3 regions of the Halomonas tibetensis genome follow, and region 2 is predicted to be linked to each of the others. Evidence: predicted binding sites of a transcription regulator. Region 2 holds the regulator's gene; each other region holds the start of a gene.
The links. The regulator sigma-54, encoded in region 2, starts transcription at its own class of promoters, with help from an activator protein. The targets are predictions, from matches to a motif close to TGGCACNNNNNTTGCTNT.

Region 1: glnA (glutamate--ammonia ligase) is a predicted target of sigma-54. The motif match lies at 2,637-2,654, and genes of this name have one in related genera.
Region 3: ACFODV_RS04830 (NarK family nitrate/nitrite MFS transporter) is a predicted target of sigma-54. The motif match lies at 7,649-7,666, and genes of this name have one in related genera.

What each region holds. Positions count from the first base shown of each region.
Region 1 is NZ_JBHRSQ010000010.1:26,028-36,648, forward strand. It holds gene typA (translational GTPase TypA) at 1-1,570, opposite strand, end outside; gene ACFODV_RS08005 (hypothetical protein) at 1,709-2,257, opposite strand; gene glnA (glutamate--ammonia ligase) at 2,767-4,173, shown strand; gene ACFODV_RS08015 (DUF4124 domain-containing protein) at 4,369-4,935, shown strand; gene glnL (nitrogen regulation protein NR(II)) at 5,349-6,395, shown strand; gene ntrC (nitrogen regulation protein NR(I)) at 6,388-7,800, shown strand; gene ACFODV_RS08030 (deoxyguanosinetriphosphate triphosphohydrolase) at 7,925-9,268, shown strand; gene ACFODV_RS08035 (nuclease-related domain-containing protein) at 9,305-10,210, opposite strand; gene ACFODV_RS08040 (NAD-dependent protein deacetylase) at 10,388-10,621, shown strand, end outside.
Region 2 is NZ_JBHRSQ010000006.1:198,885-209,505, reverse strand. It holds gene rapZ (RNase adapter RapZ) at 1-233, opposite strand, end outside; gene ptsN (PTS IIA-like nitrogen regulatory protein PtsN) at 279-743, opposite strand; gene hpf (ribosome hibernation-promoting factor, HPF/YfiA family) at 751-1,059, opposite strand; gene ACFODV_RS02010 (RNA polymerase factor sigma-54) at 1,158-2,573, opposite strand; gene lptB (LPS export ABC transporter ATP-binding protein) at 2,774-3,499, opposite strand; gene lptA (lipopolysaccharide transport periplasmic protein LptA) at 3,508-4,014, opposite strand; gene lptC (LPS export ABC transporter periplasmic protein LptC) at 4,011-4,595, opposite strand; gene ACFODV_RS01990 (KdsC family phosphatase) at 4,600-5,157, opposite strand; gene ACFODV_RS01985 (KpsF/GutQ family sugar-phosphate isomerase) at 5,184-6,179, opposite strand; gene ACFODV_RS01980 (calcium/sodium antiporter) at 6,212-7,177, opposite strand; gene ACFODV_RS01975 (ABC transporter ATP-binding protein) at 7,320-8,132, shown strand; gene mlaE (lipid asymmetry maintenance ABC transporter permease subunit MlaE) at 8,129-8,911, shown strand; gene mlaD (outer membrane lipid asymmetry maintenance protein MlaD) at 8,958-9,422, shown strand; gene ACFODV_RS01960 (MlaC/ttg2D family ABC transporter substrate-binding protein) at 9,466-10,119, shown strand; gene ACFODV_RS01955 (STAS domain-containing protein) at 10,116-10,451, shown strand; gene ACFODV_RS01950 (BolA family protein) at 10,585-10,621, shown strand, end outside.
Region 3 is NZ_JBHRSQ010000007.1:414,962-425,582, forward strand. It holds gene ACFODV_RS04805 (nitrate reductase) at 255-3,005, shown strand; gene cobA (uroporphyrinogen-III C-methyltransferase) at 2,965-3,903, shown strand; gene ACFODV_RS04815 (peroxiredoxin) at 4,064-4,540, opposite strand; gene ACFODV_RS04820 (RNA-guided endonuclease InsQ/TnpB family protein) at 4,586-5,644, opposite strand; gene ACFODV_RS04825 (helix-turn-helix domain-containing protein) at 5,663-5,806, opposite strand; gene ACFODV_RS04830 (NarK family nitrate/nitrite MFS transporter) at 6,175-7,527, opposite strand; gene ACFODV_RS04835 (patatin-like phospholipase family protein) at 7,990-9,024, opposite strand; gene ACFODV_RS04840 (murein L,D-transpeptidase catalytic domain family protein) at 9,110-9,829, opposite strand; gene ACFODV_RS04845 (L,D-transpeptidase family protein) at 9,977-10,621, shown strand, end outside.

The sequences.
Region 1 (10,621 bases), on a different contig from region 2:
TCAGCTTGCCGCGTTCCTGAAGAGCAAACAGCGCATAGGCCAACGCCTTGCCGTCGACCATCGACACCAGCACGCCGTTGCGACGCTCGATGGAGGCATCGGGCTTGAGCGGGCCGTAGTGGTCGAAGCGACTGGTGAGAATGCCGGTACCGGAGGTCAAGGTCAGGAACTGTCCGCGAAAGCCGATCAGGCCGCGCGCCGGGATGATGAAGTCCAGGCGCACGCGGCCCTTGCCGTCGGGGTGCATGTTGGTCATCTCGCCCTTGCGGTAGCCGAGCTCCTCCATGATGGCGCCCTGGTGCTGCTCCTCGCAGTCGACGATCACCTCTTCGTACGGCTCCTGCTTGACGCCGTCGATCTCGCGGATGATCACCTCGGGGCGGCCCACGGCCAGTTCGAAGCCCTCGCGACGCATGGTCTCGATCAGTACTGAGAGGTGGAGTTCGCCGCGGCCGGAGACCTTGAACTTCTCGGGGGTCTCGCCCTGCTCGACGCGAAGCGCTACGTTGTGAATCAGCTCCTGCTCGAGACGGTCCTTGATATTTCGGCTGGTGACGAATTTGCCGTCCTTGCCCGCGAAGGGAGAATCGTTGACCTGGAAGGACATCGAGACGGTGGGCTCATCCACAGACAGCGGCGGCAATGCCTCGACCTTGGCCGGGTCGCACAGCGTATCGGAGATGGAGAGGTCATCGATGCCGGTCACGCAGACGATATCCCCTGCGGTGGCTTCGTTGGTCTGCACGCGTTCCAGACCCATGTGAGTCATCACCTGGCCGATCTTGCCCTTGCGGACCTTGCCATCCACGCCGATCACGCTGATCTGCTGGTTGGGCTTGACCGCGCCGCGCTTGATGCGGCCCAGGCCAATAACGCCCACATAGCTGTTGTAATCCAGCGCCGAGATCTGCATCTGGAACGGACCGTTTAGCTCAACCTTGGGCGGCTCGACGATGTCGACGATGGACTGCAGCATCGGCGCCATGTCGTCGGCCAGCTCTTCTGGGTCCATGCCGGCAACGCCATTCAGCGCCGAACAGTAGATGATCGGAAAGTCGAGCTGCTCATCGGTGGCGCCGAGGTTATCGAACAGGTCGAAGATCTGGTCGATGACCCAATCGGGGCGTGCGCCGGGACGGTCGATCTTGTTGACCACCACGATGGGCTTCAGCCCCTGGGCGAAGGCCTTCTGGGTGACGAAGCGAGTCTGTGGCATGGGGCCGTCGACGGCATCGACCAGGAGCAGCACGGAGTCGACCATCGACATCACGCGTTCGACTTCGCCACCGAAATCGGCGTGTCCCGGCGTGTCGACGATGTTGATGTGGTAATCCTGGCCGGACTGGTCCTGCCATTGAATGGCAGTATTCTTCGCCAGGATGGTGATGCCGCGTTCCTTCTCCTGGTCATTGGAATCCATGACGCGTTCTTGACCCTCGGCCTTGCGGTCCAGGGTGCCGGACTGGCTGAGAAGCTTGTCGACCAGCGTGGTCTTGCCGTGGTCAACGTGGGCGATGATGGCGATGTTGCGAAGCTTACTGACGTCTGAATTGCTATCGGTCGTGCTCATAAGGTGTGTCTCACTGATATGTACGCACCTATGTACACGTTTTATTAAGTACCCTAGGCGCGGGGCAGGGAATGTAGGGCGCGCATTGTACAGCCTCCCCCGGTTCGGTAATAGCGGATTCGTGCTTTCGATGGGCTGTCAACGCGGCGCGCCGGCCTTCACCCGGGCGCCACAGGCGCGCAGGCGCACCAGCAGTTCGTCCAGAGCGCCGCTGTTGTGGTTGGGGTCGCAGCCGCCGATCCGTTCATACCAGCGATGAGTCAGGCACAGCCCTCCCCCACGAGGCAGACGCTTGATTTGTACAAGCAGACGCTGAAGCGGGCTGCGGTGCAGGGTCGGAAGCAGGGCGGCATCGAACTCACCCGCGGCAACCTCGATGGCCAGTTGCATCAGCACCTCGGCACTGGAGGCATCGCCGATGCCGGGGAAGACCAGTACCTCGCCGATACAGGGGGCGATGGCGTCGTTAAGGCGCTGCCCCAGGGGGGCTGAGGAGACGCTGATCAGACGGGCGCCGAAACGGTGCGCAATACATGGCAGTCGGGGGTCGCCGGTGTCGTCGATAATTCGCAGGGAAAAAGGGGTGGTGTCGGACCGTGCCAGTGACGCGACAATGGCCAACTGCCGGGGCAGGTAGGAGCCAGCACTGCGGGCGTCGATGAGGATGCAGCCGGTGAAATCGATCATGCGAACTCCGGGATTGGGCCGCACTATGGGGGCACTAGCCAGCTGCCAGCAATTCACTGCTGGCGCCTCATGGCGTTGTAAGCAAGTGTAGTCGTTGGTGAGTCTGCGTATCAAAGGGTTCTGGAAGGAAAAATCTGTTTCAGGCCGTGGTCGCGTTACCTCTCCCCGGCGGGCAAATAAGTTAGGCTGGGCATCTATTTCGCTCTTTTTTGGTGCATTGACAGGTCATGTTGCACAAATAAAGCGCACTGGATCGACCTGACCGATGGCCCCTCACGACGCCGAGGTGTCGTTGATTCAGTCTGGTGCGCCAAAAATTCCTGTTTTATTCTTTTAAATCAGATTTTTGCTGTATCCATGGTGCATCAAGGTGCAACATTGGCATGGTGTATGCTTAGTAGTGAGTAGCGTCGGAAACAATGCCGGCAACCGTGGGCAGCTCGTCTGCGGCATGCTACAACTTCGCAACACACCAAGGCTTCGAGCCAAGCTCAACCCCGGAGGACACCATGTCTGCCAAGACTCTCGCCCTGATTGAAGAACACGATGTGAAGTGGGTCGATCTGCGCTTCACCGACACCCGTGGCAAGGAACAGCACGTCACCATTCCGGCCCGTGATGTGGACGAGGAGTTTTTCGAGAACGGCCAGATGTTCGATGGTTCTTCCATCTCTGGCTGGAAAGGCATCAACGAGTCCGACATGATCCTGCGGCCAGAAGACGGCACCGCCTTCCTCGACCCCTTCACCGAAGATTCCACCCTGGTGCTGCGCTGCGACATTATCGAGCCAGCTACCATGCAGGGCTATGAGCGTGACCCACGCTCCATCGCCAAGCGCGCCGAGGCCTACCTGCAATCCACTGGCCTGGGCGATACTGCCTTCTTTGGCCCGGAGCCCGAGTTCTTTATCTTCGACGAGGTGCATTGGAAGTCCGATATCGAGGGCTCCATGTACAAGATCACCTCTGAAGAAGGTGCCTGGTCCACCGACCGTGCTATCGAGGGCGGTAACCTGGCCCACCGTCCGCGCGTCAAGGGCGGCTATTTCCCGGTGCCCCCGGTGGATAGTTTCCACGACATCCGCGGCGCCATGTGCAACACCCTTGAGGCCATCGGTCAGACCGTCGAGGTGCACCACCACGAGGTGGCCAACGCCGGCCAGAACGAGATCGGGATCAAGTTCAACACCCTGGTCAAGAAGGCCGACGAGGTTCAGGAGATGAAGTACGTGATCCACAATGTGGCTCACGCCTACGGCAAGACCGCCACTTTCATGCCCAAGCCGCTGGTTGGCGACAACGGCAGCGGCATGCACGTGCACCAGTCCTTTTGGAAGGAGGGAAATAACCAGTTCGCAGGCGACGAGTATGCGGGTCTCTCCGAGATGGCGATCTACTACATCGGCGGTATCATCAAGCACGCCCGTGCCCTGAACGCCTTCGCCAATGCCTCCACCAACTCCTACAAGCGCCTGGTGCCGGGCTTCGAGGCCCCCGTGATGCTGGCCTACAGCGCACGTAACCGCTCCGCTTCCATCCGCATCCCTTACACCGCCAGCCCCAAGGGCAAGCGCGTCGAGCTCCGCTTTCCGGATCCGACCGCCAACCCCTACCTGTGCTTCTCGGCGATGCTCATGGCCGGTATCGACGGCATCAAGAACAAGATCCACCCCGGCGACGCCATGGACAAGAACCTCTATGACCTGCCGCCGGAAGAGGGCAAGGCCGTGCCGACCGTGGCCCACAGCCTCGACCAGGCGCTGGAGGCGTTGGACCAGGACCGCGCCTTCCTTACCGAGGGTGGCGTGTTTACCGATGACATGATCGACGCCTACATCGAACTGAAGATGGAGGACGTGGAGCGCATTCGCATGACCACACACCCCATCGAATTCGATATGTACTACAGCTGTTAACAGCTCGCGGTTAACGACGAGCTGCTGGTGACGGCAGCGGCCAGAGGCAAAGCGCCCTGGTACGGCATCGACGCCCGGCGTTGATCAAAAAGGGGTTCCGCCATGGCGGAACCCCTTTATCTTGTTCACTATCCAATGAAGCAATGTGCGACACCATCCACAGACCGCCAGGAAAGCGGTACGCAGGGGGTATCCATGAACAAGGCCTTGATGATCCTGACGATAGGGCTGAGTTTCAGCCTGGCTGCTCAGGCCCAGACGATCTACCGCACCACCGACGCCCAGGGGAACGTGGTGTTCACCGATAATCCGGAGCGGGGCGGCGAGCAGGTGGAGCTGGCGCCGGTAACGGTCGTGCCCGCCACCGGCGAGGTGCGCACCGGCCAGCCCGCACCGCGCGCGCAGGGCAGCGGAGCGGAAACCGTGACGGGTTCCCCCGGGCAGCCCTTCATGCCCTATGACAGCTTCCGCATTCTGTCGCCCAGCCATGAGCAGGCCTTTCCGGTGGGGTCGGCTGGCAACGTGTCGGTGGAACTGGGCATCGAGCCGGCCCTGCGCGAGGATCACCGGGTGCGTTTACTGCTGAATGGCAGGGTGAGTCAGACGGCGATGCATACCACAGCCTTCATGGTCGCCAACATGAATCCCGGCGAGCACGTGTTACAGGCTGAGCTTATTGATGGCAGCGGTGCTGTTCGCCATCGCAGCTCCCCTGTCACCATCTTTGTGCATCGTGCCAGCGTCAACCGCCCGACCAATTAGCTGCCCCCGCGCTGGGCGCCCTGGCCGTGGTGCCCGGACGGAAGTCCGAGGCCCTGTCGCTCTCCACACGATGGCGAACGGCCTCCCTGGCCCGTGAAACCGGCGCCACCACCCGTCGAGACGCCGTCTCCGCTGCGTCGCGGTGAACCGGTCCGTCGACTGCCCGAGGATGATTCTCCTCTGCGCCGCCAAGAGGAGCACGCTACCTACCGTTGAGCCTTCTCGGGGCACCTGGCGCACCAGTGTCGGCCGCTGCTTCGTGCAGATCTTTTTCTTTTGCTCTATTTTGGTGCACTAGCATCCCGCACCGACGCCCTGCGGCCAGTGATCCCGGGCCTCGCAAATCTGGCGCGCTTCTTGCAAACCCTTGGTGTCCTGAAAAGGATACTCCTGGATCCGACATGGGCGAATCGATGTACCAACGCTTGATGGAGCACCTTTCCACCGCTGTGGTTCTTCTGGACGGTGAGCTGAGGCTGCAATGGATGAACCCTGCCGCCGAGGCATTGCTGGCGATCAGCCTCAGCCGGGTAAAGGGAGGGCGGCTGTGCGCCCTGATGGAGAGCGATGATGGGCTCGGTGAGGTCCTGGGCAAGGCGCGGGACGAGTTCCACCCCTTCACCCAGCGCGAGGCGCGGCTCGTTCTGTTGGCCGGTGAGACCCTTACCGTGGATTACACGGTGACGCCGCTATCCCGCCAAGAGCTGCTGCTGGAAATCGAGCCTCGCGACCGGCTGATGCGCATCTCTCGAGAGGAAGCGCTGCTGACCCGCCAGGAAACCATCAAGGTGCTGACGCGGGGTCTGGCCCACGAGGTGAAGAACCCTCTGGGTGGGATTCGTGGCGCGGCCCAGCTGCTCGAGCGCGACCTGGACGATCCGAACCTGAAGGAGTTTACCCGGATCATTGTCGAGGAGGTGGACCGGCTGCGCGACCTGGTGGACTCCATGCTCGGCCCCAACCGTATGACTCGCCACGAGCCGCTCAATATCCACAAGGTGCTGGAGCGGGTGCGTTCGCTGATGATTGTCGAGCATCCCCAGGTGCGGGTCGAGCGTGACTATGACCCCAGCCTGCCCGACCTGGCCGGCGATGAGGCCCAGATGATCCAGGCGGTGCTCAACGTGGCGCGCAATGCCGTGGAGTCGATGAACGAGGCCGCAACGCCAGGGCCTCGGCTGGTGCTGCGCACCCGAGCGCGGCGTCAGTTCACCCTGGGGGCGGAGCGGCATCGCCTGGTGTGCGAGGTGGGGGTGATCGATAACGGACCGGGGGTGCCCGATGGGCTGCGCGAAACGCTCTTCTATCCCATGGTCTCCGGCCGCGCCGAGGGCAGTGGACTGGGGCTCTCCATTGCCCAGGCGATCCTTCACCAGCACCAGGGCCTGATTGAATGTGATTCCGTGCCAGGCCAGACCGAATTCCGACTGCTGATTCCCCTGGAGAAGCGCCATGACTGACGCCGCACGCGTGGTGGTCGTCGACGACGACCGCGCCATCCGCTGGGTGCTCGAACGTGCCCTGGCCCAACCCGACCTGAACGTTGAGTGCATCGAGCGCGCCGATACGGCCCTGCAGCGCTTGCTCGACTCTCCTCCCGATGTGCTGGTCACTGATATCCGCATGCCGGGCATTGATGGTCTGGATCTGATGGCCCGGGTGCGCGAGGTCCATCCCGACCTGCCAGTGATCGTGATGACCGCCCACTCCGACCTGGACAGTGCGGTGGCCTCCTACCAGGGCGGTGCCTTCGAGTATCTGCCCAAGCCCTTCGATGTGGACGAGGCGCTGGCGCTGGTGCGTCGTGCCGTGGCCCACGCCAGGGAGCGTCAGCGCCCGGTGAGCGTGCCCGAGGGGCTGGGCGCCGAGATCATCGGCGAGGCGCCGGCCATGCAGGAGGTTTTTCGCGCCATCGGCCGTCTGTCGCACTCGCATATCACGGTGCTGATCAACGGCGAGTCGGGTACCGGCAAGGAGCGGGTCGCCCGAGCCCTGCATCAGCACAGTCCGCGTGCCGGCAAGCCCTTCATTGCGCTGAATATGGCCGCGATCCCCAGGGACCTGATCGAGTCGGAGCTGTTCGGCCACGAAAAGGGGGCCTTCACCGGTGCGGCCGCCCAGCGCCAGGGGCGCTTCGAACAAGCTGACGGTGGCACTCTGTTCCTGGACGAGATCGGCGACATGCCCGCCGAGACCCAGACCCGTCTGCTGCGCGTGCTGGCCGACGGCGAGTTCTATCGGGTCGGCGGTCATATGCCGGTGAAGGTGGATGTGCGCATCATCGCTGCCACCCATCAGAACCTCGAGAGCCTGGTGGATGATGGGCGTTTCCGCGAGGATCTTTTCCATCGGCTCAACGTGATTCGTGTGCACCTGCCGAAACTGGCCGAGCGGCGCGAAGACATCCCCCAACTGGCCCGCCATTTCCTGGCCGAGGCGGCCAAGGAACTCTCCACCGATATCAAAGTGCTGACCCCCGAGGCCGAGACCCACCTGACCCGCCTGCCCTGGCCGGGCAATGTGCGTCAGCTCGAGAACACTTGTCGATGGCTGACGGTGATGGCCTCCGGGCGCGAGATTCTGGTGGAGGACCTCCCGCCTGAGCTGCGAGGGAGTGACGGCGGCAGCAGGGCCAGCGGCGACTGGCGGGCGGCGTTCCGCGACTGGGCCGATCGCGCCCTGGCCGCGGGACATACCCATCTGCTGGAGGAGGCGGTGCCGGACTTTGAGCGGATACTCATCGAGACCGCGCTGCGCCATACCGGCGGGCGCAAGGGCGAGGCCGCGGAGCTGCTCGGCTGGGGACGCAATACGCTGACGAGGAAATTGAAGACCCTGCTGCCGGCGCTGGCCGACGGGGAGTAGCTCCCTCAGGCCTGTCGATGGAGCCGCCTCGAACGGTATCGTCTTCAGGCAGCGTTCCCGGGTGCCAGGGCTGGGCGGCGGCGTCGGGGGCTGCCAGAATGGGCCTCTCAAGGAGAGAATGCCCATGACGCAGATGAGCTGGGAGCGGCTGCTGGATCCGAGCCGCTTGCACGACCGGCGCGACGAGCGCCCCGGTGGCGGCCGCGACGAGATTGGCCGCAGCCCCTTTCACAAGGATCACGATCGCATCGTCTTCGCCGGCTCCTTCCGGCGCCTGGGGCGCAAGACTCAGGTGCATCCGCTGACCGACAACGACCATATTCACACCCGCCTGACCCACTCCCTGGAAGTGGGCTGTGTGGGACGCTCGCTGGGCATGATCGTCGGTGAGCGTCTCAGCGGCCGCTTGCCGGGCTGGATCACTCCGGCGGATATGGGGGTAATCGTCCAGGCGGCGTGCCTGGGACACGACATCGGCAATCCGCCTTTCGGCCATGCCGGGGAGTACGCTATCCGCGACTGGTTCGCCCGCGCCGACGGCCGTGGCCTCCTCGAGGGCCTCTCGGATCTCGAGCGGCAGGACCTGCTCACCTATGAGGGCAACGCCCAGGGTTTTCGCATCGTCACTCAGGTCGAATACAACCAGTTCCGCGGCGGCATGCGGCTGACCACGGCGACACTGGGGACTCTGCTCAAGTATCCCTGGACGGTGGAGCACGGTGGTACGGCCGGCAAGTTTGGCTGCTATCAGAGCGAGCGGGAGCTGCTGGTCGAGGTGACCGAGCGGTTGGGGCTGCTGCCCCAGGGTGCAGGGCGCTGGTGTCGACACCCGCTGGCCTGGCTGGTGGAGGCCGCCGACGATATCTGCTATGCGCTTCTCGATCTGGAGGATGGCCTGGAGATGGGTATCCTGCGCTTCGAGGAGGTCGCCGAGGTGCTGATCCAGATCGCCGGTGGCGAGCCGGCAGACTATGCGGGAATGCAGCGCCACGGCGTCTCCCAGCGACGGCGCATCGCCGCCCTTCGCGGGGCGGCCATGGAGCGAGCGGTGAACGACGTGGGCGCGGTCTTCGTGGAGCATGAGGCGGAGCTGCTGGGCGGGCGCCTGCGGCAGGATCTACTGGAACTCTGCCATCCGGATCTGGATTGGGGCGTCAAGGCCGCCAAGCAGCTGGCCCGGGAGCGGATCTTCCAGAACGAACGCAAGGCCAAGCTGGAGATCGGCGCTTACACCACGCTTGGCATCCTGCTGGAGGCCTTTATCGGGGCGGCCCACGAGCTTCACCATACCGGGCGCTCAACCTTCAAGCACCAGCGGGTGCTGGCGCTCATCGGTGAGAACACCCCGCGCCCCTCATGGTCGCTCTACGACAGCTATCGGCGCATGCTGGATTTCATCGGTGGCATGACCGACCACTACGCTGTGGATCTGGCCCAAGAGATGGGCGGCCGGCTGCGGGGTGACTGAGAGATACTGAAAGATGTCGCACCTGACGGTATCACCCTAGTCGGCGTGGCCCGGCAGTTGCTCCAGGCGAGTAGTGCGTTCCATCAGCACGCCGATCACGGCGTCGTGGGTGTCGCTATCGAACTCGCCTGGGCAGAGCGCGGCAAGGCGATCGGCAAGGTCTTCGCCGCTGACCACCAGCAGATCTTCGGGACCCTGGCGGGCCTCAACTGCCCAACCGGGCAGGGTCAGCACCCCCATGACAGGCACCTCGCGGCCGGTGAGTTCTGAGAGCCATTTGCCCATCCACGTCGTCAGCTCGCGAGTCTTCTCCAGCGGTTGGCGTTCGCTCCAGCCGGGGAAGCGCAGGCGTGACGGCTCTACCGTGACGAGGTTGATCTCCTTACCTGCGGGGGTGAAGGGACGGGTCCGCGCGCGGGTCTCCACCACGAAGACGCCGCAGGGGGTGACCACGACGTGGTCGATGCGGGTGCCCTTGGCCGGCACATCGTGGAAGACGTAAAAGGGGTGCGCCTCGGGGCGGATCAGTCGCTCGAGTTCCTGGCCTACCGCGAGCTCACAGGCCAGGCCCAGTTTCAGGCGCCGAATGCGCTGGAAATCTCGCATGAGCAGGAAGCAGAACAGTAGCACCAGCAGGGTGCTGAATACCCCGTAGAGGGCCCACTCGACCCAGTCCTGCTCGCTGGAGAAGAGCATTCGGCCCATGCCGTAGACCAGTGGCGCCAGGGAGACGATGGGCCCCAGGGCGCCGTCGAGGAACAGGCCGGCGAAGGCGCGGTCTAGACGGTCACGCAGGGCCTGGCCGGGCGCTCGCAGCGTGTGGGCGTCGAAGGGTGAACGCACCCGAGCGTCGTGCAGGTTGCGCAGTGCCACCACGATCACCGCCAGAGCGGCCAGGGGAAACAGGAAAATCAGGGGCAGCAGGTATTCCAGCCAGGCCATTAGGGTTCCTTGCTCATCAGAGAGGGAGCAGCGGAGTATCGGAACAATGGACCCATTCTAGACAACCTCGGCCCTCCGGGGCCATGCTCTTTCGACGCGCGGCACTTTTGGTTCTTTTGGCACTCTGCTAATCATTCGCGCTCAATTATCTTGGAACACCGCAGGGAGATCATCAGCATGACGTCAGCCATTCAGAGCATGACGCTGGGCGTCGAGACAAGGCAGGCGCTGGATGATTTCGCGGCCCGCTACTCGCGCCTGGCGGTGCTTACCGGTGCCGGCGTCAGTACCGCCAGCGGCATTCCCGACTATCGCGACCAGCATGGTGAATGGAAGCGTTCGCCGCCCATGCAGCACCAGCAGTTCATGGGGAATCACGCCGCGCGTCAGCGCTATTGGGCACGGGCCCTG
Region 2 (10,621 bases):
CGCACTTCCTCAAGCAGGCTGGGGAAGCGCTGAAGTGCCTGGGGAAGATTGCGCGCATCGATGCTGACGGCGATGGAAGAGCGTGGCGATTCCGGTCCCTTGAGCTCGTCGACCAGGGAGCCGAGCAATACGGCCGGCAGGTTGTCAATGGCATAGTAGCCCAGGTCTTCAAGGGCCTGCAGCGCGATCGACTTGCCTGAGCCGGAACGACCGCTGATGATCACGAGCTGCATGGGGGTCTCCTGGTCGTCAATCTGGCCGGGTGGCCCGCGGGGCATTTACCCCTGTCGTCGGATCGCCTCGATAAGCCGTTCGTGTAGCTCGCGCTGGCTTTCACTCTTGCGCAGCCCGCTACGTGTCTCGGCGTCGTTCATGACGCCCGCTACCTGGGCAAGCAGGGCCAGATGAGCATCTTCGGCCTCCTCGGGTACCAGCAGCACGAAGACCAGGTCGACCGGCTCACCGTCGATGGCGTCGAAATCCACCGGCTCGGCGAGTTTCAGGAACCCGGCAATGGGAGACTTGCAGTGCGGGTTGCGAGCGTGGGGAATAGCCACACCGTTGCCGATGCCGGTGCTGCCCAGGCGCTCACGGCCAATTAGACGGCTGAACACCTCCTGGCTGTCGAGGCTGGGCGTATTCTGGGCGATAAAGGTGCTGAAGAATTCCAGCACTCGCTTCTTGCTGCCCCCGGGGACACTGAACAGGATGCGCTCCGGGGGCAGGATGGTTTCAAGTGACATGGCAGACTCAGCGAGCGCCGGCGCCTTGAGCGCGGGCCTGAGTCTTTTCCTTGTGCTTGACCAGCTGGCGGTCAAGCTTGTCGGCCAGGGCATCGATGGCAGCATACATATCAATATCCTGGGCTTCGGCATGCAGGTCGGCACCGGCAGCATGCAGGGTGCAGGCGGCGTGCTGACGCTCCTTTTCTACGGACAGGGTTACATGCACGTTGGTGATGTTGTCGTAGTGGCGCTCCACGCGAGCCAGTTTCTCGTCCACATAGCCACGCAGGGCATCGGTCAGTTCCACATGATGGCCGGTGATATTGACTTGCATGAGACGCTCCTTGGTCGTTGGTTATGAATCGATTGTAACCCTTTTTCCTGCCTTGCATACCCCTCGTGCCGCCGCCGTCTTAACAGGCCTGATGTCGGTCATCGAAGTCGTTTGCGATCGCTGGAGGAGGGGATGCCCATGGCCTCCCGGTACTTCGCCACCGTCCTCCTCGCCACCTGGATGCCGGCCTCGTCGAGCAGGGTCACCAGTTTGCTGTCGGACAGCGGCTTGCGGGGCGGCTCTTCCAGGATCAGCTTGCGGATCCTGGCGCGGATGGCGGTGCTGGAGTGGGCATCACCCTCGCCGTTGCCGCCGACGTGGCTGGAAAAGAAGTACTTCAGCTCGAACACGCCCCGCGGGGTGTGGATATATTTCTGGGTGGTGACCCGGGAGATGGTCGATTCATGCATCTCCACGACCTGGGCAATGTCGGCGAGAATCAAGGGTTTCATCGACTCCTCGCCGCGCTCGAGAAAACCGAGCTGGCGGACCATGATCTCTCGTCCCACCCGCAGCAAAGTGTCGTTGCGGCTTGAGAGACTCTTCATCAGCCAGCGCGCTTCTTGGAGGTGGTCCTTGAGAAACTGGTTATCCTGGCTCTTGTCCGCACGGCGGATCAGCGCGGCATAGTCGGGCTGGATGCGCAGCTTCGGCAGCGCCTCGGGATTGAGCTCCACGTGCCAGCCGCGGTTATCGTGGCGCGCCACCAGATCGGGGATCACGTAGTCGTTCTCGACGTCGGAATAGGCGCTTCCGGGCCGGGGGTCCAGGGAGCGCACCACGGCGATGGCCGTGTCGAGAGCGTCGTCGTCCAGGCCCAGGCGTCGCTTGAGCAGACGACGATCGTCCCCGGCCAGGGCCTCGAGGAACTGGCGGACCAGGCGACGCGACTGGGGCAGCAGGGGAGTGTCGTCGGGCAGGGCGGCGAGCTGCAGCATCAGGCACTCGCGCAGGTCCCTGGCGAAAACGCCGGTGGGCTCGAACTGCTGCAATCGCAGCAGCACCTGCTCGACCTCTGCGCTGCGCAGGCCCCCTAGCCCCTGGGCTCTGAGGCCGTCGCGGATCTCATCCAGGGGTTGAGCAAGATAGCCGGCGGCGTCTACGGCATCGATCAGGCTCTCGGCGACCTGGCGCTCCCTCGGATCCAGGTCGGTCATCGCCAACTGCCAGGTCAGGTGCCCCTGGAGACTCTGGCCCGCTGCTTCGCGCTCGAAGTCTGGGCCCTCGCCGCTGCCGGCGGGAACGCCCAGATCTTGATAGGTGTCCGACCACTCGCTGTCGGTGACGAGTTCATCCGGGATCTCGCTGGCCCAGTCATCCTCTGGCGTCTCGGTCACCGCCTGCTCGCCAAAATCCTCCTCTAATTCGAGCAGAGGGTTGGATTCCAGGGCCTGCTGAATCTCCTGGCGAAGATCGAGGGTAGAGAGCTGCAGCAGGGCGATGGCCTGCTGGAGTTGGGGCGTCATGGTCAGCTGAGTGCCGACGCGTAGCTGCAGGGAGGCTTTCATGGCCATCGTGACGGTCTGCCCTCGTATGCCGGGAAGTGGCCGGAAAGCATCACCCTAGCCCGGGTGCTGTGGGCTTGCAAGCGTTGGCTTTGCAACTACTGTGCCAGCCGCAAGCAGCATGCCGTCATGGGATAACGACTGGCTTATCATGGGATTGTGTCGTGAGAGTGGTGTCGATAAAGGATTATGGCCAGGTGAAGGCATGGTCAGAGACGGAAGTCCTGGCCCAGGTAAACCTCGCGGACACGCTGATTGGCGAGAATCTCCTCGGCGTTGCCTTCGGCGATGATCTGGCCATCGCCGACGATATAGGCGGTATCGCAGATGTCGAGGGTCTCGCGCACGTTGTGGTCCGTGATCAGCACGCCGATGCCGCGGGCCTTGAGCTGTCGGATGACCCCCTTGATCTCGCCCACCGAGATGGGGTCGACGCCGGCGAAGGGCTCGTCGAGCAGGATAAACGCTGGTTCCGTCGCCAGGGCTCTGGCAATTTCGACCCGCCGTCTCTCTCCGCCGGATAGGCTCATTCCGAGATTGCCGCGAATATGGGTCACATGGAACTCTTCAAGCAGCTGCTCGAGGCGTGCCCGGCGCCCCTCGCGATCGAGGTCCTTGCGGGTCTCGAGGATCGCCATGATGTTGTCGGCCACGGAGAGTTTGCGAAAGATCGACGCTTCCTGGGGCAGATAGCCGATGCCGGCTCGGGCGCGTTCGTGCATGGCCGCCCGCGTCAGATCCAGGTCGTCGATGGCGACTTCACCGGCGTCAGCGCGCACCAGCCCTACGATCATGTAGAAGGAAGTGGTCTTGCCGGCGCCGTTGGGGCCGAGCAAGCCGACGATGCTGCCTTGGCGGATGGCCAGATTGATGTCCTTGACCACGCGGCGGCGCTTGTAGCTCTTGGCAAGATGGCGGGCATAGAGGGTTTTCATGGGCCGCCTTACTGCTCGGGCTGGAGGGTCATGCGAATGCGCTGGCGTCCCTCGACGCCTTCGCCCTCGCTGCGCGCATGCACCACCCGTCGATCGAGGAAGTACTCGAGGTAGCCGCCGTCGAAGGTGTCGCCGCCTTGATGCAGCTCGGCGCGGTCGATCAGTTCCATGCGTCGTTCAGCCACGTGGTAGATGATGGTGCGTCCCCACCCACGGACCAGGGGTTCGCTTGGGTCGGGCTGCTGCTCCAGATAGGCGCGTTCGCCGGTGGCGATGGCCCGGGAGAGCTGACCCTGGGCGTTTCGCTCGATCTCCACCCGATCACCGGTCAGGCGCATGCTGCCCTGGCGGATGTCCACGGCGCCGATGTAGACGGCGGTACCGGCGCGGTCGTCCAGGTTTAGCTGATTGGCCTCTACCTCGATGGGGGCCTCGGCGTCGCTACCCTGGCCGAGAGCCGGTCCGGCAGTCAGCGACAGCAGCAGGCAGAGCAGCAGGGCGGAGATTTGCATCATGGCTGGGGGTCCTCTCGTGTCTCGGGCGGATGGTGACCGCGGACATTGTCGGTTAGCCGGGCGCGATTGTCATGGAGCCAGGCGTCGAAGCGCTCCCCACTCATGCGCTGGGGGGGCTGGCGCAGCAGGGCAGGCGTGTCACTCCAGGCGTGGCCGCTGTTGGCATCATAGTGAAGCACCTCGGTGTCGAGTTGCCAGCGATCCTCGGGGGCGTGAAGCCGAGCGCTGCCTGAGAGCGTCAGCGGATTGCCGCCCGGGCCCAGCACACCGCGGTCGGCCTCGGCGAGCCACACCCTGCCTGCGTTGTCGACGAGTCGGGCGTCAGGGGTCTCGAGGCGAGTGACGTCATCATGGGGCGTGTGCACCAGTCGTGGAGTCTCGACCCGCTGATGAGCGCTTCCTTCGTCGTCGAAGCGTGTCAGTCGCGCACCCTCCAGGTAGAAGTCGGGTTCGCCGGCCGCGTCACGAGGCACCGCCCCGGGCTCACGGACGCTGCTCGTGTCGAGGAGTGCCATCACGCCGCCCAGCGCCAGCAGCACCAGGAAAAGCCAGACCCGAAACGACGGCTGAGGCAGGGCCATGTGCTCAACCGGCCCCGTGCAGGTAGGTGTCGAGTACCGCGTCCCAGTGGCCCTGGGCCTTGAGAAGGGTGTCGCAGATCTCGCGGGCCGCTCCCTGGCCGCCACCCTTTACGGTCACCCAGTCGGCGTGCTTGCGGATGTATTCGGGGGCATTGGGAACGCTGATGCCCACGCCGGCGCGGCGGATGGCGCCCACGTCTGGCATGTCGTCGCCGCAAAAGGCCACCTGATCAAACTCCAGATCGAGTCGCGTGCAGAGGTCGCGCAGCACAGGCAGCTTCTTTTCCACCCCCTGGAAAACGTGCTGGATCCCCAGCGCCGCGGCGCGGTGACTCACCATGGGCGAGTCGCGGCCGGTGATCAGGGCCACCACGATGCCGGCGCGCTTGAGCAGCTTGAGGCCATGGCCGTCCTGGACGTTGAACGCCTTGATCTCGGTGCCGTCGGCCTGGAAGTAAAGCTGGCCGTCGGTGAGCACGCCGTCGACGTCCAGTGCCAGCAGACGGATGCGGCGCAGGCGGTCCACCAGGCGGGGGTCTTGCAGCGGGAGGTTGTGGGGCATAAAAGCTCCGGGTCGGTGAATGGGAATCAGATGACACCGCTGGCGAGCAGGTCGTGCATATGCAGGGCGCCCACCGGGTGGCCCGTCTCGTCGACGACTGCCAGGGCAGAAATGCGGTGGTCTTCCATCAGCTTGACGGCCTCGGCGGCCAGCATTCCCGATGCCACCCGTTTGCCGGGGCGGGTCATCACCTCATCGACGGTCAGGCCAGACAGATCATTGTGCTGGTCCAGGGTGCGGCGAAGGTCACCGTCCGTGTAGACCCCGGCCAGCAGGCCCTGTTCGTCCACCACGCAGGTGAAGCCGAGCCCCTGGCGAGTGATCTCTAGCAGGGCGTCGCGCAGCGGGCTGCCCAGCGGTACGGTTGGCAGCCGTGCCCCCTCGTGCATCAGGTCGCCCACCCGCAGCAGCAGCCGTTTGCCGAGGCTGCCACCAGGATGGGAGAGGGCGAACTCCTCGGCGGTAAAGCCGCGGGACTCCAGCAGCGCCACCGCCAGGGCATCTCCCAGCGCCAGGGCGGCGGTGGTAGAGGCGGTGGGTGCCAGGTCGAGCGGGCACGCTTCGCGTTCCACTCTGGCGTCGAGGTGAGCCTCGGCATGGCGCCCGAGCGTGGAGGCGGGGCGCCCGGTCATGCTGATCAGCGGCACGCCCATGCGCTTGAGCAGCGGCAGCAGGGCGGTCACTTCGCCGGTCTCACCGGAGTTGGAGAGAGCCAGCACCACGTCGCCGGGGGTGATCATCCCCAGGTCGCCATGGCTGGCCTCACCAGGGTGCACAAAGAAAGACGGTGTGCCGGTGCTGGCCAGTGTGGCGGCGATCTTGCCGGCGATGTGGCCAGACTTGCCCATGCCGGTGACGATCACGCGGCCGTGGCAGGCAAGTATCAACTCGCAGGCGCGATCGAAGTCGGCGTCGAGGCGCTCTATCAATGCACCGATGGCCTGCTGCTCGAGCCGCAGGGTGCGTCTGGCGCTGTCGCGCAGCGAGGAAGGGTCTATGTGCTTGGGAGTCTGTTGGGTCATGACAATGATTGTTGCCTGTTGCGCGGGTTCACTCAAGTGGCGGCGCCGAGGCTGGCCAGGCCGATCCAGCTCAGATACCCCAGATAGCTGGTTGCCAGCAGGGCGCCGGGGAGTCTTCCGATTCGCCCACGGCGCTGCCACAGCAGCAGCATGCCGAGAGCCAGGGTCAGCGCCAGCATCACTGGATAGTCGCGTCCCGCAGCCGCGGGATCGCTGGGCCCGGGAGCCAGCAGGCCGGGAATGGGTAGCACGACGAGAAGGTTGAAGAGGTTGGAGCCGATCACGTTGCCGATGGCGATGTCGTGGTGGCGCTTGAGCGCGCTAGCCACGCAGGCGGCCAGCTCCGGCAGGCTGGTTCCGATGGCGACCACGGTCAGGCCGATGACCAGTTCGCTGACGCCCAAGCCGCGGGCTATTTCGCCGGCGCCCCACACCACGGCCCGGGAACCGACGGCAAGTAACACCAGCGTCCCCGCCAGCCACGCGAGCGCCCGGGGCAAAGGCATGTCGGGAATCTCACCGGCATCGGTATCCCGGGCGTCGGGGGCGTCTGGCGCGTCGGCTCGGAACAGCCACCAGAGACTGAAGATCAGCAGCAGGACCAGGAAAAGGGCGTCGAAGCGTCCGAGGTTGCCATTGGCCAGGGCATAGCCGGCCAGGCCCGTGGCGCCCAGCAGCAATGGTAATTCGCGGCGCACGATGGAGAAACGCACCGGGATTGGCACGATCAGGGCGGTTATACCCAGCACCAGGCCGATATTGGCGATGTTGGAGCCGAGGGCATTGCCGGTGGCGAGGTCGGGGATGCCGTCCAGGGATGCCATCGTCGAGACCACCATCTCCGGGGCCGACGTGCCTAGTGCCACCACCGTCATGCCAACCAGAAGGCGGCTCATGCCGGCCTGGCTTGCCGTGGCCGCCGCCGCGCCCACAAAGCGATCTGCGCTCCAGACCAGAACCGCCAGGCCCAGCGTCAAGACGATCAGCGGTACCAGCATGAGGTGTCCTTGGCATTGAATCGCAAAGGCCGCATTAGACGCTCTGGCCTTGGTGAGTGCAAGGAGGGCAGGTGTGCTGCTGGCGCGGTGCGGGGTAGTTAGGATACAATGTTCGATAATTATCCCCGGAGCCGAAGAGCCGATGAGTGACACTCCCTTCGTGGTGGTGGAGGATCTGTATTTTTCGCGAGGTGACACGGAGATCTTCCGCGGCGTCGATCTCTCTATCCAGCGTGGGAAGATCACCGCCATCATGGGCCCCAGCGGCAGTGGCAAGACCACGCTGCTGAAGTTGATCGGTGGACAGCTAACCCCCGATTCGGGTCGCACGTTGATCGACGGCGAAGATGTACATCGCCAGCCGCGTCGGGCGCTATTCGCCATGCGCCGGCGCATGGGCATGCTGTTTCAAAGTGGCGCGCTGTTTTCGGATCTCAGCGTGTTTGAGAATGTGGCCTTCCCCTTGCGGGTACACACCGACCTGCCCGAGGCAATGATCCGAGATTTGGTGCTGATGAAGCTTGAGGCGGTGGGACTTCGCGGCGCCCGCGAGCTGATGCCTGCGGAGCTCTCTGGCGGCATGGCGCGTCGTGTGGCATTGGCCCGGGCGATGGCGCTGGATCCTGAACTGATCCTTTACGACGAGCCCTTTGTCGGCCAGGACCCGATTTCCATGGGCGTACTGGTGCAGCTCATCAAGCGGCTCAACGAGGCGCTGGGTCTCACCTCGATCGTGGTCTCCCACGATATCAAGGAGACCCTGACCATTGCCGACTACGTCTATGTGATCGCCGACGGAAAAGTGATGGCTCACGGCACCCCCAAGGGTCTCGATGTAGACCAGGATCCACGAGTCAGCCAGTTCGTCCATGGCGAGCCTGACGGCCCAGTGCCTTTCCACTATCCGGCGGCGGATTTCTTTACCGATGTCCTTGATGCAGGGGGGCGGCGATGATCACACGCATCATGAGCCTGGGGCGTCGTGGCTGCGACCTGCTCGAGGCGCTGGGCAGAGCTGGCATTTTCGTGGCCCAGTCGGCGGTGGGAATGCCATCCCGAGAAGGACTGCTTCTGTGGGTGCGCCAGATGCACTTCGTAGGCGTGTTGTCGCTTGCTATCGTGTTGGTCTCAGGGCTGTTTATCGGCATGGTGTTGGCGTTGCAGGGCTATACCCTTCTGGTCGACTTCGGCGCCGAGCAGGCGTTGGGGCAGATGGTGGCGCTGTCGTTGCTTCGCGAGCTGGCACCGGTGGTAGCAGCGCTTTTGTTCGCCGGTCGTGCTGGCTCGGCGCTGACCGCCGAGATCGGCCTGATGAAGGCCACCGAACAGCTCTCCAGCATGGAGATGATTGGCGTCGATCCGCTGCGTCGGGTGGTGGCGCCGCGGCTGTGGGCGGGGTTCGTTTCACTGCCGCTGTTGACCATCGGCTTCAGCGTAGTGGGTATCTACGGTGGCTACCTGGTGGGGGTGGAGTGGCTCGGTGTCTTCGAGGGCTCCTACTGGGGCAATATGCAATCCAGCGTCGAGTTCGTCGGTGATATCGGTAACGGCATGATCAAGAGCCTGGTTTTCGCGGTAGTAGTGACCTGGATTGCGGTGTTCCAGGGCTATGATCTGATACCCACCTCGGAGGGGATCTCCCGGGCCACCACTCGCACGGTGGTATATTCCTCGCTGGCCGTGCTCGGCCTTGATTTCGTGCTGACCGCAGTGATGTTCGGCGGCCTCTCCTGATCTTGGGAGAAAGGTGGCGGCAAGCCTTGATGTTCGGAGAGAGATGATGAAGCGCAGCAAGATGACGGAGCTGGGAGTAGGGCTGTTTATGCTCGCCGGCATTCTCGGTCTGGTATTCCTGGGCCTTCGGGTCAGCGGAATGACCCTCCAGCCACCGGGCGATACCTTTCGGCTGGAGGCGAATTTCGCCAACATCGGCGGCCTGAAGCCGCGGGCGAGAGTCACCATGGCTGGTGTCACCGTGGGGCGGGTGTCATCCATAGAGCTGGATGCCGAGTGGTACGACGCCCGAGTGATCATGGAGCTACAGAGTGACCTGGAGGGGAGACTCTCGAAGGACACCACTGCGGCGATTCTCACCGCTGGCCTGCTCGGCGAACAGTATATCGGGCTCTCGGTGGGTGGAGATCCGGAGACGTTGGCCAACGGTGACACCTTGCGTGACACTCAGTCAGCCATCGTGCTGGAAGAACTCATTCAGCAGTTCGTGTCCAACATTGTCAGTGATTGATGCTCCAGGCATCAGTCTGGTTTGCTTCTAGGAGAGTGACTGCATGAAACGCGTTTCCTTTACCTTCCGTTCGCTGCTGGCCGGTCTCGTCCTGGTCCTGTTTGCGCTGCCGGCCGCGGCGACGTCCGATCGCACCCCCGAGCAGGTGATTCGTCTTAGCGTCGAGACACTGACCGCCGAGATCGAGGGGCGTCGCGACTACTTCGCCGACAACATGGACGAGCTCAAGGGGCTGGTCGACGATAGCCTCGATGACATTGCCGACTTTCGCTATATCGGTGCCAGTGTGATGGGTCGCTACTTCCAGAACGCCACGCCCCAGCAGCGCTCGCGCTTCGCCGATACTTTCCGCAAGACACTGATCGACACCTACAGCAAGGGCCTGGTCACCTTCGATTACCGTGAATTGCGCGTGCTGGACAACCAGCAGCCCCAGCGTCATGAGGATCAGGCCAACGTCGACATGGAGGTGGTCGCCGCTGACGGTCAGGTCTATCCGGTCAGCTATTCGCTGCGCCTTTCCAGCGGCGAATGGCGGGTGGTCAATGTGATCGTCAACGGTATCAATCTGGGCCTGACCTTCCGCAACCAGTTTGATCAGGCGATGCGCGAGCAGGGTCGCGATTATGACGCGGTGATCGACGGCTGGGCGCCGGAACTGGCCGTCGAAGAGCTGGAGGGGGGCGGCAGCGCATGACCCGGCTGCTGGAAAACGGCGGCGTGTGCCTGGAGGCCGATGACAGCACGCTGAAGGTCGAGGGTCAGGTGGGCTTCGAGGAGGCCTCGGCGCTGGCTGAGGCGGGTCACGACTGGCTTGTCGACCAGCCCGCCGGTACTTCGGTGACCTTTGATCTGTCCGGCGTGGCCGACGTCAGTAGCGCGGCGCTCAGCGTGATGCTGGAGTGGGCCCGCGCCGCTCGCGCCGCCGGCCTGGAACTGCAGGTGGTGCGTCTCTCCCCGGCCCTGCGCAGGCTTGCCGATCTCGCCGGCTTGGAGCGTCTGCTCCCCGTGGAGAACGCACTCGCCTGATCAGCAGCCAACCGCCGCTGCGGCGAGATCGCCAAGCGGCGTGCTTTTCATTACCATGGGACATCCCCGTTTCGTGCCATCGGCCGCGTCGCGCCCGGTGGTCTTTCCGTTTCAGACACAGGAGTGCCGCACCATGCACCCCAGCGAAGTCAAGGCACTGCTCGATGCGC
Region 3 (10,621 bases), on a different contig from region 2:
GCCATTCGAGGAGTCCCGATTTGTGCCTGGCGCGATGCCTGTGCCTCCGGAGAGTCGGGCCGCGGGGAGTGGGGCGGGCCGAACTGGCACGTTCCTTGCTCAGTTCAGTGCCACAGCATAGACAATCTGCCGAGGGCCAGCGCCGGCCCTCCACCGACGAAGACGTCCCCTGCCGAAATCTCTAGATGCCGGCAGTGGGCGTCTTTGCGTTGGGGGCCAGCTCGCATTGGTCGGCGGCGAAACGAGGAGTCACCATGTATCAGGCCAATGATTCTGCGCCGATGAGCCGACAGGTTAAGACCACCTGCCCCTACTGTGGAGTGGGGTGTGGGGTGACCGCGACGCTGGAGAAGGGGACCCTGAACGCCTTGGAGGGAGACCGTCAGCACCCTGCCAACTACGGACGCCTTTGCGTCAAGGGCTCGTCGTTGCACGAGACCCTGGGGCAGCGGGGGCGCCTGCTCCGGCCGCGGGTGGATGGCGTCGAGGTTGACTGGGATACAGCACTGAAGGCGGTGGCCGAGCGTCTGACCGCCATCCGGAGTCAACAGGGCAACGAGTCGGTGGCGGCCTACCTCTCCGGTCAGCTGTTGACAGAGGACTATTACGTCGCCAACAAACTGTTCAAGGGGTTTCTCGGCACACCACACCTGGATACCAACTCACGGCTCTGTATGGCCTCGGCGGTGGCCGGCTACAAGCGTGCTTTTGGCGCCGATGCGGTGCCGTGCTGCTACGAGGATCTCGAGGAAGCCGAGCTGGTGGTGCTGGTGGGATCCAACCTGGCCTGGAACCACCCGGTGCTTTATCAGCGCCTCAAGGTGGCCAAGACCCGTAACCCGCTGATGCGCGTGGTGGTGATTGATCCGCGGGTCACCGACAGCTGTGAAATCGCCGACCTCTATCTGGGCCTCAAGCCCGGCAGCGACGCGTGCTTGTTCAATGGCCTACTGAGCTGGATGGCGGCCAGGGGCAAGCTCGATGAGGTCTATCTGACGCGCCATACTCAAGGGCTGGAAGAGACCTTGGCCGCGGCCCGGGAGGAGGAGTGCTCGGTGGCGGCCGTGGCCGCTGACTGTGATCTGGACCCGGAGCGGCTGGAGACCTTCTACTACTGGTTCACCAGTCAATTGCACGTGGTGACGCTCTACTCCCAGGGGATCAACCAGTCCTCCAGCGGCACCGACAAGTGCAACGCCATCATCAACTGCCATCTGGCCGGCGGCAAACTTGGCCTGCCCGGCGCCGGACCCTTCTCCATCACCGGCCAACCCAATGCCATGGGTGGTCGCGAGGTGGGTGGGCTGGCCAACCAGTTGGCGGCCCACATGGATTATCACACCCCCGGTGCCATCGACCGCGTCACCCGCTTCTGGGCCACTGATAACTTGACGCCGACTTTGCCGAACGGTCCCGGCCATAAGGCCGTCGAGCTCTTCGCCGCCATCGAGCGCGGCGAGGTCCGGGCGCTGTGGGTGATGGCCACCAATCCGGCGGTGAGCCTGCCGGATGCCGCTCGGGTGCGCGCCGCACTGGCCAGGTGCCCCCTGGTGATCGTCTCCGAGTGCGTCACCAACACCGATCTGCTCGACTACGCCGACATTGTCCTGCCAGCCTCGAGCTGGTCGGAGAAGGACGGCACCGTGACCAACTCCGAGCGCTGCATCTCGCGCCAGCGCGGCCTGCTGCCGCCGCCAGGCGAGGCGCGCCACGATTGGTGGATCATCTGCGAGGTCGCCAAGCGACTGGGCTATGGAGAGGCCTTCGCGTATGCCCACCCCGCCGAGATCTTCGATGAGCATGCCCGGCTCTCCGGCTTCGAGAATGCCTCGGACAGCACCGGGACGTGCAAGCGGTTGTTCGATATCTCGGGCCTGGTGGGACTCGACCGTGATGCCTTTGACGCCCTGGCGCCGATCCAGTGGCCGGTCACCGCCAGGGCTCCCCAGGGGACCGCACGCCTGTTCGAGGATGGCCGCTTCGCCACCGATGATGGCCTGGCCCGGCTGGTGCCGGTCAGGCCGCGGGCACCCGAGCAGCGTCTCAGCGCGGCGCGTCCGCTTCGCCTCAATACCGGTCGTATTCGCGACCAGTGGCACACCATGACCCGCACCGCCCGGGCTCCGCGGCTGATGAATCACCGCGCCGAGCCGTTCATCGAGGTGCATCCCGATGATGCGCTGGCCTGCGGCGTCGCCGACAAGCGCCTGGCGGTGCTCACCGGCGAGGCCGGGGAGTATCGCGCCAGGGTGCGGGTGACCAATGCCCAGCGGTGTGGCGAGGTGTTCGTGCCCATGCACTGGAGCGACTGCTTCACCCGGCAGGCCCGCAGCGGGGCCTTGATCACCGGCCACACCGATCCCCTCTCCGGCCAGCCGGAGTCCAAGCATGGGGCCGTGGCACTGGCCCCCCTGGCCATCGTCTGGGAGGCCACGCTGCTGGTCACTGATGGGCTCACCGACGCCACGCTCTGGTGCGATAGTGACTATTGGACGCGCATTCCCATGCGGGGGTGCCAGCGCTGGCAGCTCGCCGGTGTGCAGGCCGAGCGTGACTGGCTCGAGCGCCTGGCGGCCTGGCTGCCCGAGTCGGCAACGCTGTGGTGCGAGGATGCCAGCGATGGAAGGCTGCGTGCTGCGGCGGTGAAGAACGGACGGCTGCGCTGGTGGGCGATGATCGGTCCCCCCGCCGAGCTGCCTGGCCTGGCCTGGCTCGAGCAGCGCTTCAACGAGACCGAGCTGAGAGTTCAGTATCGCAGCCGTCTGCTGGCCGGCTGTGACGACGGGGCCGCCGATACCGGTCCCACGGTGTGCAGTTGCCATCAGGTGGGCCAGAGGAAGATCGTGTCCGCCATTCGCGAGGGCGATACCAGCGTCGAGGCGCTGGGTGCGCGACTTGCCTGCGGTACCCAGTGCGGCAGCTGTATTCCGGAACTCAAATCCCTGATCGAGGAGGAGCGGGCCCATGAGCGCACCGAGCCGACCCCTGAATCGCAAGTGGCCTGACGCACTGGTCCGTCTCAGCCAAGGCGTGGCACGCTCTCTGGCGACGCTCGGCGGCGATTCCCGTGCCGAGGCTAAGCCCACACTAACGCTGCGCGGCGAGTGCCGCCCGGGCAAGGTCTACCTGGTCGGTGCTGGCAGCGGCGCTGTCGACTTGCTGACCCTCAAGGCCGCACGGCTGCTGATGCAGGCTGGGGCGGTGATCTACGACCGCCTGGTGGGAGATGAGGTGCTGGCGCTGATCCCCCCCGGCTGCGAGCGCTACGACGTGGGCAAGGCGCGCGGCCACCATAGTGTGCCCCAGCCCGAGATCGGCGCACTGATGTGTCGACTGGCCGCCGAGGGCAAGTCGGTGGTGCGCCTCAAGGGGGGAGACCCCGGTGTGTTTGGGCGCATGGGGGAGGAACTGGCGGCCCTGGCCCAGGCAGGGGTGCCCGCCGAGATCGTGCCCGGCATCACCGCTGCCTCGGCGGCGGCGGCGAGCATGGGGATTCCCCTCACCGATCGTGGCCATGCTCAGCAACTGCGCTTCATCACCGCGCAACATTGCCGCGAGGACGGCGCGCCGGACTGGGTCTCGCTGGCCCGCCGCGACGAAACCCTGGTGTTCTACATGGGGCTCTCCCGGGTCGCTGCCATCTGTGCTGGTCTGCGCGGCGCCGGCATGCCCGGCGATTGGCCGATCCTGCTGGTGGCCAACGCCAGTAAGCCCGAGCAGCAATCGCTGGTCGGCTGCCTGGCGGATATGCCGCAGCAGCTGGCCGACCAGCCGCTGCCTTCGCCGTGCCTGATCGTGGTCGGCAGCGTGGTGCACATGGTCGAGACCAGTCCGGCCGTTCAGCGAGTCGCCGGCGTCGATGGCGACCCGCCGGGAGGGCTCACACGACGGCAACGCGGGTAATATTCAGGCGTGCTCCCGCAGAGCGCAGCAGAAGACTCTGCCCCGTCACCCCGACGCAGAAGGGCCGGTCTTTATGACCGGCCCTTCTGCGGCTATGGTGTCGGAGGCTACGGGGTGAGAGTCCTTGGCACCGTTTTCTATGGCGGTTGGCTCGCCCGGCTCACAGCTGCGCCAGCACTGTTTCGGCACTGCTCTTCTCGACGCCCTTGGTGTCGATCCCCATGTACTCGACCACGCCATCGTTGGCGATCAGGGCAAAGCGCTTGCTGCGGATGCCCATGCCGCCACCGCTGGCATCCATCTCGGTGCCAATGGCCTTGGTGAAGTCGGCGTTACCATCGGCCAGCATGGTGAAGGCTTCGGCATTCTGAGTCTGCTGCCAGGCATCCATCACGAAGGCATCGTTGACCGCCATGCAGGCGATGGTATCCACCCCCTTGGCGAGGATCTCATCGGCCTTGATCACGAAGCCGGGCATATGGGTGTTGGAGCATCCGGGCGTGAACGCGCCCGGTACGGCGAACAGCACCACCCGCTTGCCGGCAAACAGCTCACCGGTGGAGACGTCCCGGGGGCCATCCGAGCCGTTGGTCTTGATCGTGACATCGGGAATCTTTTGACTTCCCCCCTCCCTCAGCTTGCGTTGCCGCCAATGGCGGAAAGGAAGGGGATCCTACGGCGCTCAGGTGCAGCTTACGGCTGCCACTGAGTCGCTTCGGCGGGTTCCTGCTGCTGGCGGCCTTGCTGCACCGCTCACTTTACAGGCTAACCGGGCATGCCCTGCCCTTAGCACATTGATCGCGCCGACATGATCGGCATTGGCCTCAAAGCCGCACTCGACACAGGCGAAGCGAGATTGGCTTCGCCGGTTCCCGGCGGCCACATGCCCACACTCGGGGGAGGTGCGACTGGTGTTGCGCGGTGGCACCGTGACCAGATGCGCCCCGCGCCAGGCCAGCTTGTAGTCGAGCTGGCGGCGGAACTCGAACCAGCCCTGGTCGAGAATCGAGCGGTTGAGCCCCGCCTTGGCCCGGACGTTGCGACCGGGCTGCTCGACACTGCCCTTTGCCGACCGCGACATGTTGCCTACCTGCAAGTCTTCCAGCACCACGAGCGCGTGGTTTTGGCTGATCGTGGCGGAAGCCTTGTGTAAGTCATCGCGGCGGACATTGGCGATGCGAGCTTGGATCTTCTGGATGCGAGCCTTGGCCTTCTTCCCGTTGTTGCTGAACTTGGTATTGTGGCTCAGGGTGCGCTGCGCCTTGCGCAGCGCCACTTGATGCGCCTTGAAGCTGTTGCGCGGCGCGAGGTAGGAGCCGTCCGAGAGCGTGGCGAACCTTGCCACGCCCATGTCGATGCCGACGGCGCCTCCGCTGGGAGCCGGCACTTCAACCTCGCGTTGGGTCTGGATGCTGACGAACCAGCGGCCTCCTGACTGGCTGACGGTGACATTCTTGACCGCCCCCAGTGCATCGCGGCTATTGCGGTAGCGCAGCCAGCCGAGCTTAGGCAGGAATATCCTGCCGTTACCCTGGTCGAGCTTGATCTGTTTAGGATCGGGATAGCGGAGGCTGTCGCGCTGACCTTTCTTCTTGAAGCGCGGAAAGTCCGCCCGCTTGGCGAAGAAGTTGGTGTAGGCACGCTCCAAGTCTTTCAGTGACTGCTGAAGCGGGTGAATCGGGCCTCCCTTGAGCCACGGCATCTCGGCGCTGTTGCGCCAGCCAGAGAGCTCTTTGCACAAGGCCGCGTAGCCGAGCTTTTATTCACCTGCCTCGAAGCGAACCTTCTGCAGCGCCAGCCCCCGATTGAATACGAACCGCGCCATGCCGGCGAACTGGCGCATTTTCCGCACCTGCTCACCGTTGGGCATCAGCTCGTATTTGAAGGCTTGAAGGCGCTGCATGGCTTACCATTTACTGTCCATATGTCCAGCATTATAGGGCGCCTGCGGCGCCCGCGCTACCTCGGCGGCCCCATCCTTCCCCGCACTAAAAGTACGGGGCATGCCGCGCATTTTGGTCACCTGATACGAGTGTCATACGAGATCCTTCAAGGGGAATGGACAGGTGAGCCAGGCTACGCCAATGTTCGTGTTTGTCTACCACTGACCGATGAGTGCCGGACTGGCGTAGCACTCCCGATGATGGCAGCCGTCTCCTTCAGGATGCGGTGATGTGATGAGAATAGCGGCGCGCCATGGGCCCGGACGAAAGCCGCCGCTTCTGAGAGCGGCGGGCGGGTGGGGCAACTCCCCGGGTGGGGGCGCGAGGCTCAGCGCAGCGACAGGGCGCCGGCGCCGGTGTCTTCGCCCACGGCGTCCTGGTAGGCCTTGGCCTCCTCGGCTTCCGTTTCGTCGGAGAAGCGCACGACCAGCGCGCAGGAGGCCAGCACCAGCACGGTCACCCCCAGGTAGAATAGCCCCTGCTGGTAGGTGATGGCCTCGCTGCGGAACAGGAAGGCGGCGCCCACGGCGCCCACGTTGCCGCCAGCGCCGACGATGCCGGCCACGGCACCCAGTGCCTTCTTGTTGATGAAGGGGACCACGCCATAGGTGGCACCTTCGGCCATCTGCACGAAGAGGCTGAAGACCAGCATGATGCCGATGGCATAGGAGAGCACATGCATCTGGGAGAAGGCGATCAGGGCGATCCCCTCGCAGACCAGGGCGATGAACAGCCAGCGAACGCGGCCCTTCAGGCCCCCATGCTTGGCGAACAGATCCGAGAAGATACCGCCCATGGTGCGGGCGAAGATATTCATCAGGCCGAACAGCCCCGCCAGCATGCCCGCAGTGGCCAGGGTGAGGTCGAAGTGGTCGAAAAAGTAGATGGCGGCGATGTTGTTGATGGTCAGCTCGACACCGAAGCAGATGGCGTAGACCACGAACAGGGCCCAGACGCGGATATCCTTGGCGGCGGCCAGGAAGGTCTGGCCTGCACCGCTGTCGCCGCTGGCCTGGGGAAGCTCGCCCCGGGCGCGCAGGTCCTCGAAGTTGCCGTTGGGTGCATCCTGAGTAAAGCGGTAATAGCAGATGCCAGTGACGAACAGCACGATGCCGGGCACCACCATGGCCAGGCGCCAGCCAAGCGTTTCGCTGACGCCCAGCATCAGCAGGCCGGAGAAGATCAGCGGCATCAGGATTTGGGTGGTACCACCACCCAGGTTGCCCCAGCCGGCGCTGGTGGCGTTGGCGGTGCCCACCACGTTGGGGGCGAACATCATGGTGGTGTGGTACTGAGTGATGACGAAGGCCGCGCCGATGGCACCGATGGCCAGGCGTGCCAGCAGGAAGGTCTCGAAGCTGTTGGCGAAGCCGATACTCATCACCGGAATCGAGCCAAGGATCAGCAGGCCAGAGTAAGCCTTGCGTGGCCCGATGCGGTCGCAGAGTACGCCGATGGCCAGACGCACGATCACGGTGATCAGCACCGAGGCAATGATGGTGTTGCCGATCTGAGTCTGGGTCAGGCTGAGGTCCTCGCGGACCACTGCCATAAGCGGGGCGATACCGAACCAGCCAAAGAAGCAGATATGGAAGGCGAACCAGGAGAAGTGAAACGCGCGCATCTGGGGGGTGGTGAAGTCCAGCAGTCGGATCCTGTTGGCCTTGTTGAGAACGTCCATGGTGTAACCTCGCGGATCAGTCAATCGCGTTAGCAAACGAGCCCTTCGACGTTGAAGGTCAGGTTCGACGCACTCGTGCTCCACGGAGCCTGGTCCACGTCCACCAAGTCTTGATCTGTAATAAGCAAATAAGCTGCCACTTTAGTGCTTTTTAATTATTTTTCAGTGGCTTGAAAAAAAACTAGGGCCGCCTTCATCAGGCGGCCCTCGACCGAGTGGGATAATAAGCAATTCGATGGTGCAGTGCCGCACGCATGTGCCCGATCCTGGTGCCTGTTGCGGCGACCGACGCGCGCTACCACGCGAACCTAGGGGGCTGATGAAGATCACCCTGCTCTATCCAGTCCTTTCCTCTCGCCTACGACAGCAGGCGGGGCTCAGTGTGCTTTCCCGCCTGATTCTGATCGTGGTAACGCCGATGCCGTGCTGCTCTGCAGAATCAGGCTTCCATTCAACGCATTCTCAGCGTGGCGTTTCCGTATCCTGATAGACGCTCTCGACGTCCAGGGTGGAGCGTTGGCCCAGATCCTCGAAATTCTCGACCAGCCACTTCTCGGCGGTGCGCCGACCCTCGTCGCGCAGATGGCAGAGGAAGGGCCACTCGGAGTTGAGCTTGCTGGAGACCGAGAGCTTGCAAAGGGTCTCGTCCCCGGCGATGCGGTGAAAGAGGGTGCCCCCGAAGCAGCCGATGTCCACACCGTGATCGCCGAGGAGGCGCTGGACCATGGCAATCATGCGCACCTCCTTGATAAGGGCGGCGTTGAAGGTGATCTCATTGAGACGGTTCATGATCGCCGCGGCGTTGGTGGGCAGCTCTTCGCGGTAGATAGGGTTGATCTGCACGATCATGATGTCTCGGGTGCCACAATGCTCCATCAGCGGCATCAGCGAGGGGTTGCCCATGTAGCCGCCGTCCCAGTAGGCCTCGCCGTCTATCTCCACCGCCTTGAACACCGTGGGCAGGCAGGCCGAGGCCATCACCGCGTCCAAGCTCATCTCCTCGCGGGTGAAGATACGCTGCTTGCCGCTGCGCACGTTGGTGGCGGTGACGAAAAGCTTGAGGTCCTCGCAGTGGCGCACCCGCTCGAAATCGACCCTTTCGCTGACGATGTCGCGCAGCGGATTGAGGTCGAAGGGGTTGAGCTGGTAGGGCGAGACCAGCCGGCTCATCAGGTCCATGGCGATGTAGCCCGGCGAGTGGTCGAGGCTCCAGTTGCCCATGAGCTTGTCCAGCGGGGTGCGCTGGATGGGGCTGGACCTGCCGGCATGGCTGACCGCTTCCCAGAAGTCGTGCAGCGCCTGGCGGGCGGTGTCGCGGTCGCCGCGGGTCAGGGCATCGGCCATTACGACACCGTTCATGGCCCCGGCGCTGGTGCCGCTGATCCCCTCGATCTCGATGCGGGGATCCTCGAGCAGACGGTCCATCACTCCCCAGGTGAAGGCGCCGTGGGAACCACCGCCCTGTAGCGCCAGGTCGATACGTTTGGTCTCGGTCATAAGTGTCCCTGCTTTTGCTTTGATGCACTGCACAAAGCGTCAGCATAGCCCTCTGCCAGAGAGACGCAAACGAAAACCGCCCGTCTCAACGCATGGCGAGCTGACCTTCGACGCGGTCGCAGGCCAGATAGGCGGAGCCCTCGAGCCACTCCTGGTCCGGGTAGTAGACAAACAGGTACTGCTCCTCCTTGATGCTGTCGATCAGGGAGTAGGTAACATCCTGGCGCACCGCCGGGCAGCCGTGGCTGCGCCCCAGGCGACCGGTCTGTTCGATGAAGCTGTCGCTGACGTAGTCGGCCCCGTGGATGACAATGGCGCGCTGGTAAGCCAGGTCGTTGATGCCAGTTTCCAAGCCTTCCAGGCGAAGCGAGTAGCCGTTGCGACCGTAGTAGGTGTTCATGGTGCGAAAAAGCCCCAGGCTGGATTGGTGGCTTTCCGGGACATTAGAGAAGGTGGTAGCCATGGCGTCACCGGAGCCCTGGCCGTGGGAGACAAGCTCCTTGAACAGCAACTCGTCGCGGTTGAGGTCAAAAACCCATAGACGTGGCTCGCTGGAGGGGAGCGAATAGTCGATCACCGCCAGGCGCTCGGCGTCCGGGTCGGCGCAGGCCAGGGCATTGGCGGCAAGCGATAGCACCTTAGGGTCTGCGCCAGGCGCCAGGCGGTTGAGTCGTTCATCCAGGGTCTGGTCCTGGAGCACCTCGGGGTGCAGGGTCTGGGCGAGGAAGGTATCGGCATGAGCCTGGCCGGAAGCGAGCAATACGCAGCCGGCGAGCAGGGGCAGGGGAAACAGTGATGGGATCATGAAGACGGTACCTTGAGAGTCGGTAACTGACGGGAAGCCAAGCAAGGTTAAGCGAAGCCTGCTTCCCTGTGGCCCCGAACCTGTGGCTATTATGGAGAGAGAGCCAAGGAAAGCCAATTTAGCCTTAAACGATAAAAGGAACCGAACATGCGGTTATTTGTTCCCATCCTCGCCACAGTGGTGCTGTTGGTATCCGCGTCTATTAGTGCTGAGGAGCCGCATGACGTCCAGACTGGCAGCCTGGAGGTGGAAATCGCCCTCCTGGTGGCCGAGCAAGACGCCGAGCTGCAAGATTTCTATGCAATCCGTGATTACCGCCCGGCCTGGGCGGAGCGCCAGCGGGTGGCGGCCTTTGCCGAAGCCCTTCAGACCCTCGAAAGCGATGGATTGGACCCGAGTGACTACCGGGCAAACCGGCTGGTAGCCGAACGTCGCCGACTTCACGAGTCAGATGCCGCGCTGGTTGAGCTGGCGCAATTTGACCTGGAGACCTCCGCGCTGCTGCTGACGGCGTTGAGCCATCTGCAGCGCGGTCGCCTTGATCCGCGCCAAGTCGACCCTCAGTGGGAGATTCCGGTGGCGCCGGCGCGACTCGATCTCGACACCATATCCCGGGCCGTGGACGGCCAGCGATTCGAGCAGGCCTTCAGCGAAGCGCGCCCACCCTATGCGCCCTACGAGCGGCTGCGCAGCGGCCTGGCACGCTACCGCAACATCCAGCGGGTGGGCGGTTGGCCGCCGCTGCCTGAGCAGCCTCGCGTGCTGCGCTTGGAAGATGTGGATGACACGGTC